DNA from 3 places in the Rhizobium sp. CB3060 genome. Region 2 is predicted to be linked to each of the others. Evidence: predicted binding sites of a transcription regulator. Region 2 holds the regulator's gene; each other region holds the start of a gene.

Region 1 (5,571 bases), 700 kb from region 2:
AGGTCCTGCACCTGTTCGACATCAAGCCCTGCCATTTTCAACCATTCCGATATGGTCTGATGCGAGAAACCGAGTCTCAGATGCGCATGTTCGTCGCGTAGATATTCCAGCCCGTGCGGCGCAAGATCGATGATCACCAGCCGGCCGCCGGGCCTGAGCATTCGCGCCGCCTCGTTAATGGCAATCTCCGGCTGGTCGAGGAAATGCAGCACCTGATGGATGGTAATCAGGTCGAAATCCTGCGCCTCGAGCGGCAGGTTGAAAATGTCGCCATGCCGCACGGAAGCGGCGGTGATGTTTGAGCGGTCGAGATTGGCGCGCGCCACGGCCAACATGTCACGGCTGGCGTCGATGCCGACCGCGCGGCGATAATGACCCGCCAACAATTGCAGCATACGGCCCGTGCCGGTGCCTAGATCCAGGAAAGAGTCGATCTGCTGCGGACCAATCAAGTCGATCAGCGCCTTGTCGACATCCTCGTCGGCCACATGCAGTCGGCGAAGCTCGTCCCATTCCGCAGCGTTGCGGCTGAAATAGGCCTGTGCCCGTTCCGCACGGACACGCTTGACGGCAGAAAGCCGCTCGCCATCCCGCAGCAACACCGGATCGTTTTCAGCCGTGTGGCGGAGAAGCGTGCGCACGAGGACGACCGCCTTGCCTTCCTGCTTCAGACGGAAATAGGCCCAGGCACCCTCCTGATAGCGGTCGATCAGGCCGGCCTCGCCGAGCAGCTTCAGATGGCGGGAAATGCGGGGCTGCGACTGGCCGAGAATTTCGGTAAGATCCGTCACGGTGAGATCGCCAGCCGCAAGAAGCGCCAGCAGACGTAACCGCGTCGGCTCGCCGGCCGCCTTCAGTATGTCCACCAGATCATCCAAACCGAATTTCACGAGATCCGTCATCCAGCACCCAATCAAGATATAAAGATATCTTTATGTGATTTGCATTCGATCTGCAAGACCCAATTGCTGGCTGGGAGAATTCGACGTCGGAAATCTGTTAGGTTTTGTCGACCGGGGAATATGCGCTTCCTGACCTACGGCAAAGAAAAACCCCGGACTTGCCGGGGCTCTCCATGACAGAAAGACAGCAAACTTATCGTGTCAGGCGCTTGTGCGCCTGGCTGCCCGGATTGAGAGCATCGGGGCCGAGGCGGCGGATCTTGTCTTGCTCGTAATCTTCGAAATTGCCTTCGAACCATTCAACATGGCCTTCGCCTTCAAAGGCCAGAATATGCGTGGCCAGGCGGTCGAGGAACATGCGATCATGGCTGATGATGATGGCGCAGCCAGCGAAGTTTTCGAGCGCGCTTTCCAGCGCCCCCAGCGTTTCCGTATCGAGGTCGTTGGTCGGTTCGTCGAGCAGAAGCACGTTGCCGCCAGCCTTCAGCATCTTGGCCAAGTGAACGCGGTTGCGCTGACCGCCGGAGAGATTGCCGACCTTCTGCTGCTGGTCGCCGCCCTTGAAGTTGAAGGCACCGCAATAGGCGCGCGAGTTCATGTCGAACTTGCCGAGCTTGATGATTTCGGCGCCGCCGGAGATTTCCTCCCATACGGTCTTATTGCCGTCAAGCGCGTCGCGGCTCTGGTCGACATAGCTGAGATGCACTGTCTCGCCGATGCGGATCGAGCCGGAATCCGGCTTTTCCTGCCCGGTAATCATCTTGAACAGGGTCGTCTTGCCGGCGCCGTTCGGGCCGATGATGCCGACGATGCCGCCCGGCGGCAGCTTGATCGACAGATCGTTGACCAGCGTGCGACCTTCGAAGCCCTTGGTGATGCCCTCCATCTCGATCACCACCTGGCCGAGACGCTCGCTGACCGGAATGATGATCTGCGCATCACCGGGGCGCTGATTTTCGGCAGCATCGACTAGCTGTTCGTAAGCGTTGATACGCGCCTTGGACTTGGCTTGACGGGCCTTGGGGCTGGAGGCGATCCATTCCTGTTCGCGGCTGATTGCCTTCTGACGGCCAGCTTCTTCCCGGGCTTCCTGCAGCATGCGCTTGGCTTTGGCCTGCAGATAAGCGGAATAATTGCCTTCGTAGGGAATGCCACGACCGCGGTCGAGTTCGAGAATCCAGCCGGTAACATTGTCGAGGAAGTAACGGTCGTGGGTGATCATCATCACGGCACCCGGATAGTCGCGCAGGTGCTTTTCCAGCCAGGCGATGGTCTCGGCGTCGAGATGGTTGGTCGGTTCGTCGAGCAGCAGCAGGTCCGGCTGCGAGAGAAGCAAGCGGCAAAGCGCGATACGGCGGCGCTCACCGCCGGAAAGGCTGGTGACTTCGGCATCGCGCGGCGGGCAGCACAATGCTTCCATCGCCATCTCGACCTGGCTTTCCAGATCCCAGAGATTCTGGCTGTCGATGATATCCTGGAGTTTGGCGCCCTCGTCCGCCGTCTCGTCGGAATAGTTCATCATCAATTCGTTGTAGCGATTGAGGATTTCGGTTTTCTTGGCAACGCCTTCCATGACGTTTTCGAACACCGTCTTGTTGGGATCGAGCTGAGGCTCCTGCGCCAGGTAGCCGATAGTGGCGCCTTCGGCCAACCAGGCTTCGCCAGTATATTCCTTGTCGAGGCCGGCCATGATGCGCAGCACGGTCGACTTACCGGCACCGTTCGGGCCGAGAATGCCGATCTTGGCGTCGGGATAAAAAGAGAGATGAATATTTTCGAGGATCTTCTTGGCGCCATAGGCCTTATTTAGACCGGCCATATGATAGATGAACTGACGTGCCATAGCTTGGGTTACTCCACGGGCGGATACATTGCGAATTGTGCCGCTATGTAGGCGAAACCCCGCCCTCGGGCAACGGAGAAACCTTGTCCGAGGGCATTTATCGCGCCGAGCCGCCTGCTGGGTGTCAGAAACCCGCTGCGTCCACCACGCCCTGATCGCAGCCGAACGATGTGCTGCCGGCGCCCTGGATCAATTGCTCGAGTCGCGGCTCGTTTCCTTCCGACGGCTGAATAGCGTCTTCCGACAAGCCGATCGTCAGTTCCGAGATCACCCGCACCTTGCCGACTTGGCGGCAGCTCATCTTCACGCGGCCACTGGCGCCCTCGCCAAAACTTTTGTCGAAAGCAGCCTTGATGGTTTCGGCATCGAGCGTCTTGCCGATATTCTGCGCGAAAAGATCGCGCACAGCGGACGCATTGAGTTCATTGATCAACCCCACCGCAGTCCCGAAATAATCATCGGCGCTGAGCTTGGTGCAACTGCCGTGTTTGATCCACTCATGCCGCTCCAGACCGGATTGCGTGCCGGGCATGACTTTGTCCAGCGCGGCCTTGGTTTCCGCCGAGAGTTGAACAGCCGGCAGGTCTTTCCAGTCCCGGCCGCGATCGGACTGCTTCAGATCATCGGAAACGTCGCAATATTCCTGCCGCATCGGCCAGAGGCCGTGTAGTGAAAAGTTCTTGGCGTCAAAATTATTCGCTGATTGATTTCGGCATTCCGCCTTCTTTTGGTTCGTCGCGCAGAACGCGGGTTCCCAACTCGCCGCCAGAATAAAGCGCGTCCGTCCATGGCTATTCTCCTCAGCCACGGCACTCGTCGCCATCACCACCGCAGTCAGAACCGCAACTGCAAACCTTTGAAGCCAAGGCTTCATTTCATACCTCCAAAATAGAACAATATGAGAACAAATAAGCAGTTTGATTTGCCGCACGCAACCCTGAATCGCAAAAACCACGAAGATTTATTTCTGTGAGCTTCCCTCGCCGTCCATTGCAATCCCGCCGGCGATGACCTTTCGTCCCACATGGGGAGGAAACACGCATGATGTTTGCCGAAACGAGGCATTTGGATAGTCCGACGGGCGCGACGCTCGCCTATCATCATGCGCCGGCAGATGGCGCCGCGCGTGGCATGCTTCTCGTCAGCCACGGTCTTGCCGAACATTCCCGTCGCTATGAACGCTTCGCCGCAGCGATGGCAGCGCGCGGCTTTCATGTCTATGCTCACGATCATCGCGGCCACGGCGAGACAAAAGCTGTCGATGCGCCACTCGGCCGCTTCGCAAGGCGCAATGGTGTCGATGCGGTCATTGCCGATGTGCTGGCGATGCGCGAGCTTGCCGCAACCGCCCATCCCGGCCTGCCGATCATTCTCTTCGGCCACTCCATGGGCGGGCTGATCAGCCTCAACGTAGCCGTGACGCATCCCGACAAGTTCGATGCCGTCACCGTTTGGAACTCGAATTTCAACCCTGGTCTCGCCGGGCGCGCGGCGCAGATCATCCTGAAGGCAGAACGCATGCTGAAGGGGTCCGATGTCCCGAGCGGGCTGTTGCCGAAGCTGACCTTCGGCGCCTGGGGCCAATCGATCGCCAACCGCCGCACCGAATTCGATTGGCTATCCCGTATTCCCGAAGAGGTGGATAAGTACATTGCCGACCCGCTCTGCGGCTTCGATGCCTCGGTGTCGCTGTGGCTGGATATTTTCGAACTGACCTTCCGTGCACCACAAAGGGATCACCTCGATCGGCTTCGGCGCGACATGCCGATCCATCTTATCGGCGGCAGGCATGACCCGGCGACGAACAATGGAAAAGCAATTTCCTGGCTGTCAGATCATTTGAAAAAGGCCGGCTTCTCGCATACCACCATGACCATCTATCAGGACATGCGGCATGAGACTCTGAACGAGATCGGTGCGGCCACAACCATTTCGGATTTTGCCGACTGGTGTCAGCAAGTGACGGCAAAGGACTGATTCCCAAAGGAATGTTTGAATAAATGCCACCGGCGGTTCCCTGCCCCGTTTGCATCAACCGAAGCCTCCATATTCTCTGGCGCGAGCGGCGCTTTGCTTCCGGGCCGGTATCCGATACATCTGAGAACACTTTCGTGCCGTAGCCGCCCATCGGGACCGATATGACCGATAATAAAACCAAGAAACCACCCCTTTCCGGCATTCGTGTCATCGAACTCGCCCGCGTTCTTGCCGGCCCCTGGGCAGGGCAGATGCTGGCCGATCTCGGCGCCGATGTCATTAAGGTCGAGAACCCGGATGGAGGCGACGATACGCGCCAATGGGGTCCGCCTTTCGTCGAAGGCAAGGATGGGAAAAACCTGTCCGCCGCCTATTACCACTCCGCCAATCGCGGCAAACGTTCCGTTGTCGCTGATCTGAAGACCGAAGAGGGCCAGGCCCTTGTTCGGCGGCTGGTCATAACCGCCGATGTGCTGATCGAGAATTTCAAGCTGGGCGGCCTCGTCAAATATGGACTCGACTACGGGAGCCTGCGGAAGATCAATCCAAAACTGGTCTATTGCTCGATCACCGGCTTCGGCCAGACCGGTCCCTATGCCGGTCTCGCAGGCTATGACTATATCGTCCAGGGCATGTCCGGCTTCATGTCGATTACCGGCGAGCCAGATGGGCAGCCGATGAAGGCGGGTGTCGCGATCGCCGATATCTTTACCGGAATCTATGCCGTCTCCGCGATCGAAGCAGCCCTCATCCATGCGCTGAAGACCGGCGAAGGTCAGCTTGTCGACATGGCGCTGCTCGACGTGCAATCCGCCGTGCTTGCCAATCAGAACATGAACTACCTGATCT
Region 2 (6,766 bases):
CGCATTCTTCCGCCAGCAGCAGGCGGGGCGAGTGCTACAGCACATATTGTTTGCCGGCATGCTGGTGTGCTCCGGCATGGCTCTGGCGCAATGCGAAACCTGGCGCGCATCGACGGTGATGCTCGACTCTGCGGTGACGACCACCATCACCGGGCGGATCGAACGGCGTGAAGCCGACGACAAGGGCCGTTGGCGCTATGTCGTCGCCCTGGAGGCAACGGAAAAACCGACCATTCGCAGGCCGCCGGCGCAGATCACCATTTTCGTGCGCAAACAGCTCCAGCCCTTCGAACTCGGCGACCGCATTCAGGGTAGAGCGCGGTTGACGCCGCCGGCCGGACCTGCCTTGCCCGGCCTCAACGATTTCGCCTTCAGCGCCTATTTCGATGGCACCGGCGCGAATGGCTTTGCCTATGGAACGCCGACACTATTGTCACCGACTGGTGATGTAGTTCAGGGATCGGTCCTCGACAAGGCGGATATCTGGCTTGCCGGTTTGCGCAGCCATATCGGCGATAGAATCAGGACGCTTTTGCCCGGAGACACCGGCGCCTTTGCGGCTTCGCTTGTCACCGATGAGAGACGAGCGATCTCAGACGATACGACGGAAGCGCTGCGGACCTCGGGTCTTGCGCATATCATTGCCATCTCCGGCCTGAACATGGCGCTCTCCGCGGGCATCTTTTATGTCGGTTTACGCTACGCCCTCAGTCTGTTTTTCGGCGTGGCACAGGCTTGGCCAACAAAGAAGATTGCGGCCTTCGGCGCGCTAGTTACAGTGACGGCTTATTATCTCATTTCCGGCTTCGGGGTATCCGCGGAGCGTGCCTTCATCATGATGGCTATCATGCTGATCGCCGTGCTCTTCGACCGACCATCCATTAGCCTGCGCAACGTGGCGCTATCGGCGATAGTCATTCTCATACTGTCGCCTTCGCAGGCGCTCGGACCAAGTTTTCAGATGTCTTACGCCGCGACCCTGGCGTTGGTGTCCGGCTATTCGCTCTGGGCGAGGAGGCCGCATCGGGAGAGCGTTCTCTCCCGGTTCCGGGTCATGCGTCCGCTGCTCTTCGTTTCCCGTTTCTTCGGAAGCATATTGTCGACCTCTTTTATAGGCGGCGCATCGACGGCAATCTTCTCGATAGAACATTTTCACCGGTTGGCGACATATGGCCTCGTTGCCAATCTGGCGGCTATGCCGGTCGTCTCCTTTGTCGTCATGCCGTTTGGCATGGCGGCGACGCTACTGATGCCATTTGGCGTTGATGCCCCTTTCTGGCAGATAACCGGCTGGGGACTTGATGTCGTCATCGTCATTGCCAAAACGGTTGCCGCCTGGGGCGGTAATATTCCCTTCGGCCGGCTGCCGGTCTGGCTGTTCCCGACGGTCATAGCCGGCTTCTTGCTGATGACCTTGCTGAGAACATGGCTGCGACATGCAGGTGCGCTCTTGATCACCGGTTCGGTCGCAGTCGTGGCGCTCGGCCCCGGTGTCCTGAAGCCTGATCTCATGATCTCCGAGGACGGCACGCTGGTCGCCTTGTTGCGCAACGGTGCGTTGACGACAAACCGCGAAAAACCGCCGGATTTCATCTTCGAGCAATGGCAAAGAGCATTGGCGATCACCGAGCAGCAACCGCCAACGATGCTTCCGCCGGATAGTCAGCTCCCCAAAATCAGCAAATCAGACAAGCATCGTCGCCTGAATTCCGAAGAACAGAGCGCCGTTCGAAAGGCGATGGATGCGGCATTAGACGCGGCCGGGCCGGGCGGTTTCGCCTGCCAAAAAGGTGCATGGTGCGTGGCAATGCTGGATAATGGCGACATGCTTGTCACCATTGAAGATGCCGCCTATCTCGCTCCGGCCTGCGACACGGCCAATATCGTCATCACCTCCGTACGGCTGCGTCTTGATCGCTGCCGCTCTGGCGCCACGCTCTTCACAGGTGCAACATTGCGCCGCACAGGGTCCATCGAAATGAGCCTTAGCACCGATAAACCGATAATGACGGCAGCGTTTGAAAACCTTTCGCGGCCATGGAGCCTGCATCGCTCCTACGACTGGCGAACAGACACTTTTGGCGCGCCGCTCAAGCCGGCGTCACCGGTCAGTGATAGCGGCGAATGAGACCGACGAGCTTGCCTTGTACCTTCACTCGATCCGGCCCAAAGATGCGGGTTTCGTAAGCAGGGTTTGCCGCTTCAAGCGCGATCGAGGCTCCCTTGCGGCGGAAGCGCTTCAATGTCGCCTCTTCATCATCGACGAGAGCGACGACGATGTCGCCGGGATTGGCGGTCGTGGCGTTGCGGATGATGACGGTATCGCCGTCAAAGATGCCGGCATCGATCATGGAGTCGCCCTTGACCTCCAGCGCATAATGCTCGCCGGAGCCGAGCATGTCGGCGGGAACGGTGATGTCGTGAGTATTGTTCTGGATGGCCGAGATCGGAACGCCGGCGGCAATGCGGCCCATGACGGGTACCGAAACCGAACTGTTGTTGTCCTCACTCACCGGCTTGGTGGGTGCGGGCGGCGGCACAAGTTGCGGCTTGCCAAGGCTACCCTCGATGACGCTTGGCGAAAAGCCGCGGCGAGGCTGCAGGCTCGGGCTATAGGCCTCCGGTAGCTTGATGACCTCCAGCGCCCGGGCCCGGTTCGGCAGGCGACGGATGAAGCCGCGTTCTTCCAAAGCCGTGATGAGACGGTGAATACCGGATTTGGACGCAAGGTCCAGCGCATCTTTCATCTCGTCGAAAGATGGCGGAACACCGGACTCCTTCATTCGTTCGTGAATGAAGAGAAGCAGTTCCTGCTGCTTGCGCGTCAACATCGTTTTGAACCTCGGGACTGAGAAGGTGTCGTGAAACAAATCCAGAACGGACACTATATGTTCCATATGTGTTCCGCAAGCCCTTAAATTTCGGTGAACATTTTGTAGGTGCATCAAATAAATGGGAACATAACAGGTCCCGGGCAGATGACTTTTTTCCCGGCACCTTCAAACTAAATAGCAGAAATATATGCGGAATCGGGCGAAGCAAAATTTCGGACGATCCCAAAACGGATTATCTCCAAGGCGGCGAAAAGCCATGTTCTTCGTTCTATAAGCTCTTTGGAGGACGACACTCTCCGAACCATGGAGAGCAAGCTATGGATCTGACTGGGAATCCGGATTTCTGAGGGGCCGGGATTGGTGCCATCCGTAGTAATATTCGATGGGATATCAATAGGTTGAACTTTTCCTCGAACTCCCGTGCCGGTGCTCGAGCAAGGTACGGTCGTTGGCGATCTGCCTTAGCATGCTGCGCCCGGCCAGAATCATCTCGACGAGAAAGGCCACAAAGGCGCCCATGAGTGCGAAGACGGCAAGGCCAAAGAGCCAGAGCAGCAATTGCTCGCGAAATTGCTGTCGAATTGCACCGCCCATGAGGCCGAGCGTCGCAAGGCATGTGAACACGCCCGATGCCGTGCCGAGCAGAACTGCGATCTCCAGCGCCAATGTTCGCCGTCGCAGATAATAGAGCTGCAGCAACCGCGTTTCATCCGGGTCCTCAGAGGTCACCCGTTCGAAAAGGCTGTTGACCCGGTCGGAGACGCGGGCGAGCCTGGCCGAGAAGACATTGAGGCACCCGGCGGTGCCCGCCAGCAGAAAGACCGGTGTCAGCGCTATTTGAATAACGTGCGCGGCAATAGACGTCAGATGGTCATTCAGCACATTGGATCTCCTTTCTGTCCAACGTCATCCGGTATCGGCTCCAGGGTTGTCGCCTTGCCAAAGAGGGCGCGGAGATGAGGCTGGTGACTGATCTCGCGCGAACGTTCAGGTCGGCGGCGCTGCCGATTGCGTCATTTGCTCAGCGATCTTCTTTCTCTGCAGTGTCATGGCTGCGATCGCGGCATCGGATTTTTCCTCGCCACCCACCTGCACTGTCGGCTGAGCGAAGTCGATGCCGTTTTCCATGAAGGCGTCGCGGATCATGGTATAGGCCTGGCGCCGTATGTAGGTTTGCCGACCGGGGAGGGCGGTAAAAGCAAAGCTCAGTTCGATACCGAAGTCGCCAATTTGCTCCACCCCCTTCATTTTCAGGGTCTCAAGAATCTGCGGTCCGATTTCCGGATCTTCTTTCAACTGCTCTCCGATTTGCTTGACGATCCTTTTCGCCTTGGCGACGTCGGTATTGAACGGAACCCGTAGCAGGAATTTATCGATCGCCCAGTCGCGGCTCATGTTCTGAACGGCGCCGAGTTCGCCGAAGGGAACTGTGAACACCGGACCATGATGATGTCGAAGCCTGACGGAACGCAGGCTGAACGATTCCACGGTTCCCTTGTAGCTGCCGCTTTGAACGTATTCGCCGACGCGGAAGGCATCGTCCATCAGGTAGAAAATGCCGCTGACGATATCCTTGACGAGCGTTTGCGAGCCGAAGCCGATCGCCACGCCGAATATGCCGGCCCCCGCAATCAACGGCCCGATCTGCACGCCCATTTCGGACAGCACGGTGAGGACGGCGGCTGCGATAACGATGGCTGCCAGTGCGTTGCGGAAGATCGGCAACAGGGTGCGAAGGCGGCCCGCGCGCGCGGCTTCCGCCGATGGCGAGGAGGCACTGCTATCGGCGGCGCTCAATTTCTCGTCAATGAATGCCCTCGACAATTGCCAGCAGAGATCGGCCAAAATCAGAACGACGACGCTCTTCAGCGCACCGCGAACAGCGGCGTCGATCGCCGGATTTTCTCGTGCGAGGATGTTGGGATCATAGTGCCAGACGACGGTAATCCAGGCGACCGCGGCTACGATGACGAGCGCCCGCGCACCGCGGATGGCCAGCACCATGCGCGCACTGTTCTTGTTGTCACCAGGCCAGCGTCCCTTTGCGAATGCTTCGGCCGTCCGTCCGACGGCAGTCAATAGCCCCGGAAGAACAACGACATAGATGCCAAGCCAGAAAAGGCCGACGAAGTTGGCCACCCAAAGAAGCCAGAGGCAGGCAACGTAGAGTGAATAAAGGATGTTCATAAGCGTCAGCTGTCGGGCAGCGGTTTCCTTGCCCGGTCGCCGCCATACGGCTTCGAGCGTAATCAGCAATAGGAGAATGGAGAACCCGTGGGAGACGACGGTGCCGACATCTCCGTCGATGGAGAGCGGTCTGGTCAGCGACGTCGTGGCGCCGGCTATCGCCAAAACGGCAATGAAGAGACAAGCCCTACGATAGCCGAAGGCCGACAGAGAGCCCGCGTCCATCGATAGTCTGCAGACGGCAAATGCGAGGCGAGCGGCAATGAATGCCGTCAGATAAAACAGGATCACCACATGCAGTAGCGGCGGCCAGTCAATGGCTAGGAAAATGGCGGAGCTGACGAGGGTGAAAGTAATCCACGGTCCTAATTCTCCGATCGTATGTGCGACAAGAGGATTTGGAAACTGGGCTTTCAGGACGGTTTTCTTGAAAAACCATTCCGCAGCGAGACCGACGCAGACCAATGCGGCGAACATGACGACGGCAGGCGCAAAGCCGTTGTTCCTTGCCTGCTCACGCACCCTGCTCGCTGCAGCGGCGAGCTGCCCCGGTACATTGGGAATCGCCGACCGTAGCGCCTTATATCGGGCGCGAGCGCGGGCCTCTCCGGTTTCGACCAGCGTCGCCGTCGCCGAAGGTGCCGGCTGTTGCTCGGCTGCTTGCCGCTTTTCCAGCCATTGGCGCAGCTCCGGATCATTCATCAGACGCAGCAATTCCGATAGCTTTGCAGGCGGTGCTGTGGGGGCCGTTTCGGGGGTCTGCGCGTGGCACAGTTGCGGCGCAATAGCCGTGAAAACAAGGATAAGTGCAACGGCGACCAAGCCGCTGGGCATAAGGGAAATCAAGCGAGCGACAGAATCCGTGAACCTTCGGACGTGGCCCACCAGGGCCAGACAAAGAGAAGCCGTCAAATGTAAGACCGGGCGTATGGGCGCCCCCTCGACGAGCATCAAGCGCATGTCTCCCCCAAGCACCCGACAATCAGATTGAGTACTGCTGCAAAGATAGAAGTAACGACGGGCCGCTTTTCTGCCTTTCCGAGATCGGATGGTGAATTGCGTTGCCGTTGGACAATCCGAACTGAAGAATGCGCGTCTTTGTCTTGCTGCCGGGAAACGGACTTTTCGGCGCTATCCTCACCCGTATCACTTACCTGTTGCCGCACTACAGGTCATTTATTGCAGTATGATGCGGATATTGCTCGAATTATTGCCCTCTCACAAGGGAGAGTTTGGTGCCAGCACATATATAATTCGGCTAGTTCGCGTGCGGATTTTTGCGGGAGCGCTCTTCTGTCGTCTGCTCCGACGCTTTGATCTTGAATTGAGCGGCAGATGGGCGCAAACCTGCCGACGAATGAAGGGGGAGACCATGACCTCATCGCCGCATCCGCTGGATCATCTCGTTCTGCCGACGGTCAATATCGCCTTGGCGCGGGAGCGGCTGGGCAAGCTTGGTTTCACCGTAGCGTCCGATGCCCGACATCCCTTCGGCACGGAGAATGCCTGCGTTTTCTTTGCTGACAGGACCTATCTGGAACCCTTGGGTGTTGCATCGCAGGAGCAGTGCGAGGCGAGCGTGGGGGAGGGCAATGTTTTCGTCGCCCGCGACCAAGCCTACCGTTTTCGCATCGGCGATGAGGGATTTTCGGCCGTCGTTTTCGGCACGGACGACGCGGTCGCCGATGACGAACGATTCCGGGTCAACACCATATCAGCCGGAAACATGCTGGATTTTGCCCGGC
Region 3 (5,571 bases), 280 kb from region 2:
TTCCGGCCGTTCGTCCGCCTGCGCAGTGATGACGAAGGATTTGCCGACTTCCAGCACGTCGCGATACTGATTGAGCACTTCCGAAAACAGCACAGCTTCGAACTGGCCGGAGGCATCGGAGAAGACGAAGATGCCCATCTTGTTGCCGGTGCGCGTCTTGCGCTCCTGCTTGGAAATCACGGTGCCAGCCAAGCGACCGTTGCTGGCCCCCTGCTTCACCGCCGCCGAAAAATCGGCAAAGGTCTGCACGCGCATCTTGTTCAGGACGTTCTTGTAAGTGTCGAGCGGATGGGCCGTGAGGTAGAAGCCGAGCACCTGGAATTCGCGTAGCAGCCGCTCTGAGGCGAGCCAGGGGGTGAAAGGCGGGAATGAGATCTTCTCAGGTCCCGAGGCAGCGCTTCCGAACATATCGGACTGACCACTTCGCTTGTTTTCCTGCGCGACCTGCGCATAGCCCATGACCCGGTCCAGTCCACCGATCAGTTGCGCGCGGTCGATATCGAAGCAATCGAAGGCGCCCGCGGAGATCAGGCTTTCCAGCACCCGGCGATTGATCTGCTTCGGATCGATGCGCAGGCAGAAATCCTCGATGCCGGCAAAAGGCTGGTCGCCGCGCACCTCGACAATATGGTCGACGGCGGATTCGCCAACGCCCTTGATGGCGGCCAGCGCATAGTAGATCCGGTTGTCGCCCGTTTCGAAATGGCGGAACGAGGTCTGGATCGATGGCGCGATGACTTCAATGCCGAGGCGCTTGGCGTCCTGGCGGAAGTCGTTGACCTTTTCGGTGTTCGCCATATCGAGCGTCATCGAGGCCGCGAGGAACTCCACCGGATAATGCGCCTTCATATAGGCGGTCTGGTAGGAGACGATGGCGTAGGCGGCGGCGTGCGACTTGTTGAAGCCGTAGTTCGCGAACTTGGCGAGCAGGTCGAAAATGACGTCCGCCTGTCCCTTCGATACGCCATTCTTGACAGCGCCGTCGACGAAGCGTTCGCGCTGCTGATCCATCTCGGCCTTGATCTTCTTGCCCATGGCGCGGCGCAGAAGATCGGCCTCGCCGAGCGAGTAACCAGACAGGACCTGGGCGATCTGCATCACCTGCTCCTGATAGACGATAACGCCCTGCGTCTCCTTCAGCAGATAATCGATCGTCGGATGGATCGATTCGATCTCTTCCTCGCCGTGTTTGCGGGCATTGTAGACCGGTATGTTTTCCATCGGGCCCGGACGATAGAGGGCGACCAGCGCGATGATGTCCTCGATGCAGTCCGGGCGCATGCCGATCAGCGCCTTGCGCATGCCCGCACTTTCTACCTGGAACACGCCGACCGTCTCACCGCGCGAGAGCATGTCGTAAGTCTTCTTGTCGTCGAGCGGAATGCTGGCGAGATCAAGCGTAATGCCGCGCTTGGCGACGAAATCGACGGCTGTCTTTAGAACCGTCAGCGTCTTCAGGCCGAGGAAGTCGAACTTGACCAGGCCGGCCTGTTCCACCCATTTCATGTTGAACTGGGTGACCGGCATGTCGGAGCGCGGGTCTCGATACATCGGCACCAGCTTCGACAGCGGCCGATCGCCGATGACGATGCCGGCGGCGTGTGTCGAGGCATGGCGATAAAGGCCCTCGATCTTCTGGGCGATATCGAGCAGACGGGCAACGACCGGTTCCTTGTCGGCCTCCTCCTGCAGACGTGGTTCCTCCTCGATCGCCTTGCTGAGCGGGGTCGGATTGGCGGGGTTGTTCGGCACCAGCTTGCAGATCTTGTCGACCTGGCCGTAGGGCATTTCCAGCACGCGCCCAACGTCGCGAAGGGCGGCGCGCGCCTGAAGGGAACCGAAAGTGATGATCTGCGCCACCTGCTCGCGACCATATTTGGCCTGGACATAGCGGATCACCTCTTCGCGACGATCCTGGCAGAAGTCGATGTCGAAGTCCGGCATCGACACGCGCGACGGATTGAGGAAGCGCTCGAACAGCAGCGAGAAACGCAGCGGATCGACGTCGGTAATCGTCAGCGCATAGGCAACCAATGAGCCCGCGCCAGAACCGCGGCCCGGGCCGACCGGAATATCATGCTGTTTGGCCCATTTGATGAAGTCCGCGACGATCAGAAAGTAGCCGGGGAATTTCATGCGCTCGATGACGCTGAGCTCGAACTCCAGCCGCTCGCGATAGTCCTTCTCCGCATAGCCGGCCGCCATGCCGAGCGAGGAGAGACGCCGATCGAGACCTTCGACCGCCTGGGCGCGCAGTTCCGCCGCCTCGGCGCGTTCGGCTTCCTCCGGATCGTCGGTGGCGCCGGTAAAGCGCGGCAGGATCGGTTTGCGTGTCTTCAAGACGAAGGAACAGCGCCGGGCGATCTCGACGGTGTTCTCCAAGGCTTCCGGCAGATTGGCGAACAGCTTCGCCATATCGGCGCGGCTCTTCAAATAGTGATCCGGTGTCAGGCGAAAACGAGTGTCGTCCGAAACAATGGCATTGTGGGCGACCGCCATGAGGGCGTCGTGGGCCTCATAGTCCTCACGCGTCGGGAAGAAGGCCTCGTTGGTCGCGACCAGCGGCAATTCATGCTCATAGGCGAGCGCGATCATCTTCTGTTCGTGGCGACGATCATAGGTGCCGTGACGTTGCAATTCGACATAAAGCCGATCACCGAACAGGTCCTTGAGCGTCAGCAGACGCGACAGCGCCTGCGGCGCGTGGCCTTCCTTCAACGCCATATCGACCGGACCGCCAAGCGAACCGGTCAGCGCAATCATGCCGTCCGTGCCGATTTCCTTCAACCAGGAGGCGGTGATATGGACAGCCTGATTGCCTTCGCCGCCCAGATAGGCGCGGCTCACGAGATCGACCAGCCGCTCATAGCCCCGCTCCGTGGCGGCGAGCAACACGATGGACGGCAGCTTGGCGAGTGCCTGTTGCGGGCCGCGCTTTTCGCCCTCGACACTATCTTCCATGTCGATCGACACCTGGCAGCCGATGATCGGCTGCAGGCCCTCATCCATCGCCTTCTGGGAAAACTCCAGCGCGATGAAAAGGTTGTTGGTATCGGTGATGGCGATGGCCGGCTGATTGTCGCCCGCCGCCTTGGCGAGGATCTTCTTTAGCGGCAATGCGCCTTCGAGCAGAGAATATGCGGAATGGACGCGAAGATGCACGAATTCCGGCGTATCTCCGACCGGCGCACCCGCTGCGCCGCTGCTCATCATATCCGCCATCATATGCCTTTCCGCATGCCCAAATGAATCGGCTGCATTTTCGGCATAGCGGACGATAAAGTCCATAAGTTGACTTCATGATTCACGGGCGCATCGCAACACCCGTGGGGATAAGTTTCACATCGCCATCATGATGAGGGAAAAGCTGGCGACAAACATGACGATGGAGGTGAATGCTGCAACGTCTCGAATGATATCGGTCATTTACGCGCTCCTTACTCGTTATGTTTCTTTTTTGTTCTATTTATGTTCGAGAGTCAATAGCTGCATCAATAATTTTCATCATCAGTATTTTGAAGAGTACCAATGGACCGAAGCACAACCCCTAAGCTATGAAAACGCGAGGGGGGATCACGATGAAACCACTTGCCTGCGCTCTCATTCTGCTTTCGGTTACATCCGCGGCTCACGCTGACGATACCATTGCGCCCGACCGCATCATCGACGCGGCGGTCGGCGATTGGAACAAGGACGGTAAGCCGGACCTTGCTTTGCTGGCGTTGGCCCCGCCAGACGACGAGACCACGATCGGCATCTATATTTATCTCCGCGACAAAGAACATCAGTTGCTCAAGCTGGCGGCCGCCGCACCCGACAAAGTATGGGGCCGAGGCGAGCCGGGCGGTATCTTCGGTCAGGAGCCTTCGATCACGGCGCTGCCCAATGGTTCGATCGCCGTCATGTCCCAGAATGACGCGATCGGGCGCGACCGCTGGCATCAGACGCTCACCCTCGCCTTCCGCAACAACGCCTTCGTCGTCGCCGGCTACACCTTTGATTACCGGGACAATCTCGAAGCCGATAGAAGCTATAGCTGCGACTACAATGTCCTGACGGGCAAGGCGACGAAGAGTGGCAGGGAACTCCAGACTCAAGCCAAAACCATCAAGATCCAGGACTGGAAAGACGATATCGGCCGGAAAGTTTGTGGGGAAAACACGTAGCGGCTTTTCATTTGTTCACCGTATGTTCTTTACTTGCTATCGAGCGCGTGGCATTCTGTGCCCTCACCACGAATGGAGAGGGACATGCCGGATCTTGCCGCGCTGAACGATTTTATTGTTGCCGCGAAGGCGGAGACCTATGTCGGCGATGGCGAGAGGCTGCCGTCCTGCCGGAGCGGCTCGCATGACATCGGCTATGCCAGCGGCCGCTGCCGCTATCTCGATAGCTATTTCGGCGGCACGGATTTCGCCGGACAGGAAGTCGTCTGGTACGATGACGAGCCGGTCTGGGCGATGAATTATTTTGGACGAATCGTCGAGCCCGATCTGATAGATGGCAGGGCTGCAGGGATGGTCATCAAGGCGGCGCTCATGCGGCTCTACCTCGATGAGAAACGCTTTCTCGGCGGTTTCGAATTCACCCATTCATTTGGCCAGTATGTCGATCGCAGTACCGGCGGCTGCGATCATTTTATCGGCCATGAGGTCATCCTCGTAAACGGACGTAAGGCCTATGAGCTGGATTACCGCGGCGGACTGATCGTCCCTTGATGGGCACCGTCAGAATTCGACGACCTTACCGTCATGGATAGTCACGCGGCGGTCCATGCGAGCCGCCAGTTCGTGATTGTGCGTGGCGATCAGCGCGGCAAGCCCGGACTGACGCACCAGCGCCTCCAGCGCGTCGAAGACGTAATGCGCCGTATCAGGATCGAGGTTGCCGGTCGGCTCGTCGGCCAAAAGCACCAGCGGTGCGTTGGCAACGGCGCGGGCAATCGCGACGCGCTGTTGCTCACCGCCGGAAAGCTCGGCCGGGCGGTGATCGGCGCGATGACCAATGCGCATATAGTCGAGGAGCTGGGCAGCGCGAGCGCTTGCCTCTTTCCGGGAGAGACCGGAAATCAACTGCGGCATCATGATGTTTTCTAGCGCGGAAAACTCGGGCAACAGATGGTGGAACTGATAGACGAAGCCAATCTCGCTGCGACGGACGGCCGTGCGCTTTTCATCGGACAGTCCCTCACAGGCCTGGCCATTAATCGTCACCTCGCCGCCATCTGGATGTTCGAGCAGGCCGGCAACGTGCAGAAGCGTCGATTTCCCCGTTCCCGACGGCGCGACCAGGGCAACGATCTCGCCGCTGGTCAAGGCGAAATCGGCGCCCTTCAGGATCGACAGCCGCGTTTCGCCCTGCCCGTAATGACGCTCCACGCCCGTAAGCTGGAGAACGACGTTGCGTTTGATCAAATGTGGAATTCCTTATTCGTACCTTAGCGCCTGCACCGGATCGAGCCGCGAGGCACGCCAGGCCGGAAAGATCGTGGCGAGGAAGGAGAGCGTCAGCGCCATCACGACCACGGAGAGGGTCTCGCCGAGATTCATTTCCGCCGGCAACTTGCTGAGG

Evidence for each region. Region 2 encodes LexA, which represses DNA repair genes until DNA is damaged. Its sites were predicted from a motif close to TGTTCNNNNTGTGTTCNG; they were not measured.
Region 1: a site for LexA is predicted at 3,635-3,652, ahead of N2601_RS09660 (ribonuclease T2 family protein). Genes of this name have one in related genera too.
Region 3: a site for LexA is predicted at 3,459-3,476, ahead of dnaE (DNA polymerase III subunit alpha). Genes of this name have one in related genera too.

Annotation. Positions count from the first base shown of each region.
Region 1 is NZ_CP104158.1:1,988,753-1,994,323, forward strand. Features, by position in the region: gene N2601_RS09650 (ArsR/SmtB family transcription factor) at 1-902, opposite strand, end outside; gene ettA (energy-dependent translational throttle protein EttA) at 1,096-2,745, opposite strand; gene N2601_RS09660 (ribonuclease T2 family protein) at 2,870-3,619, opposite strand; gene N2601_RS09665 (alpha/beta fold hydrolase) at 3,790-4,722, shown strand; gene N2601_RS09670 (CaiB/BaiF CoA transferase family protein) at 4,884-5,571, shown strand, end outside.
Region 2 is NZ_CP104158.1:1,283,498-1,290,263, forward strand. Features, by position in the region: gene N2601_RS06365 (ComEC/Rec2 family competence protein) at 1-2,128, shown strand, start outside; gene lexA (transcriptional repressor LexA) at 2,109-2,831, opposite strand; gene N2601_RS06375 (DUF2721 domain-containing protein) at 3,225-3,716, opposite strand; gene N2601_RS06380 (mechanosensitive ion channel family protein) at 3,822-5,855, opposite strand; gene N2601_RS06385 (VOC family protein) at 6,394-6,766, shown strand, end outside.
Region 3 is NZ_CP104158.1:1,007,190-1,012,760, reverse strand. Features, by position in the region: gene dnaE (DNA polymerase III subunit alpha) at 1-3,222, opposite strand, end outside; gene N2601_RS04945 (hypothetical protein) at 3,579-4,166, shown strand; gene N2601_RS04940 (DUF5680 domain-containing protein) at 4,251-4,718, shown strand; gene N2601_RS04935 (ABC transporter ATP-binding protein) at 4,728-5,411, opposite strand; gene N2601_RS04930 (lipoprotein-releasing ABC transporter permease subunit) at 5,427-5,571, opposite strand, start outside.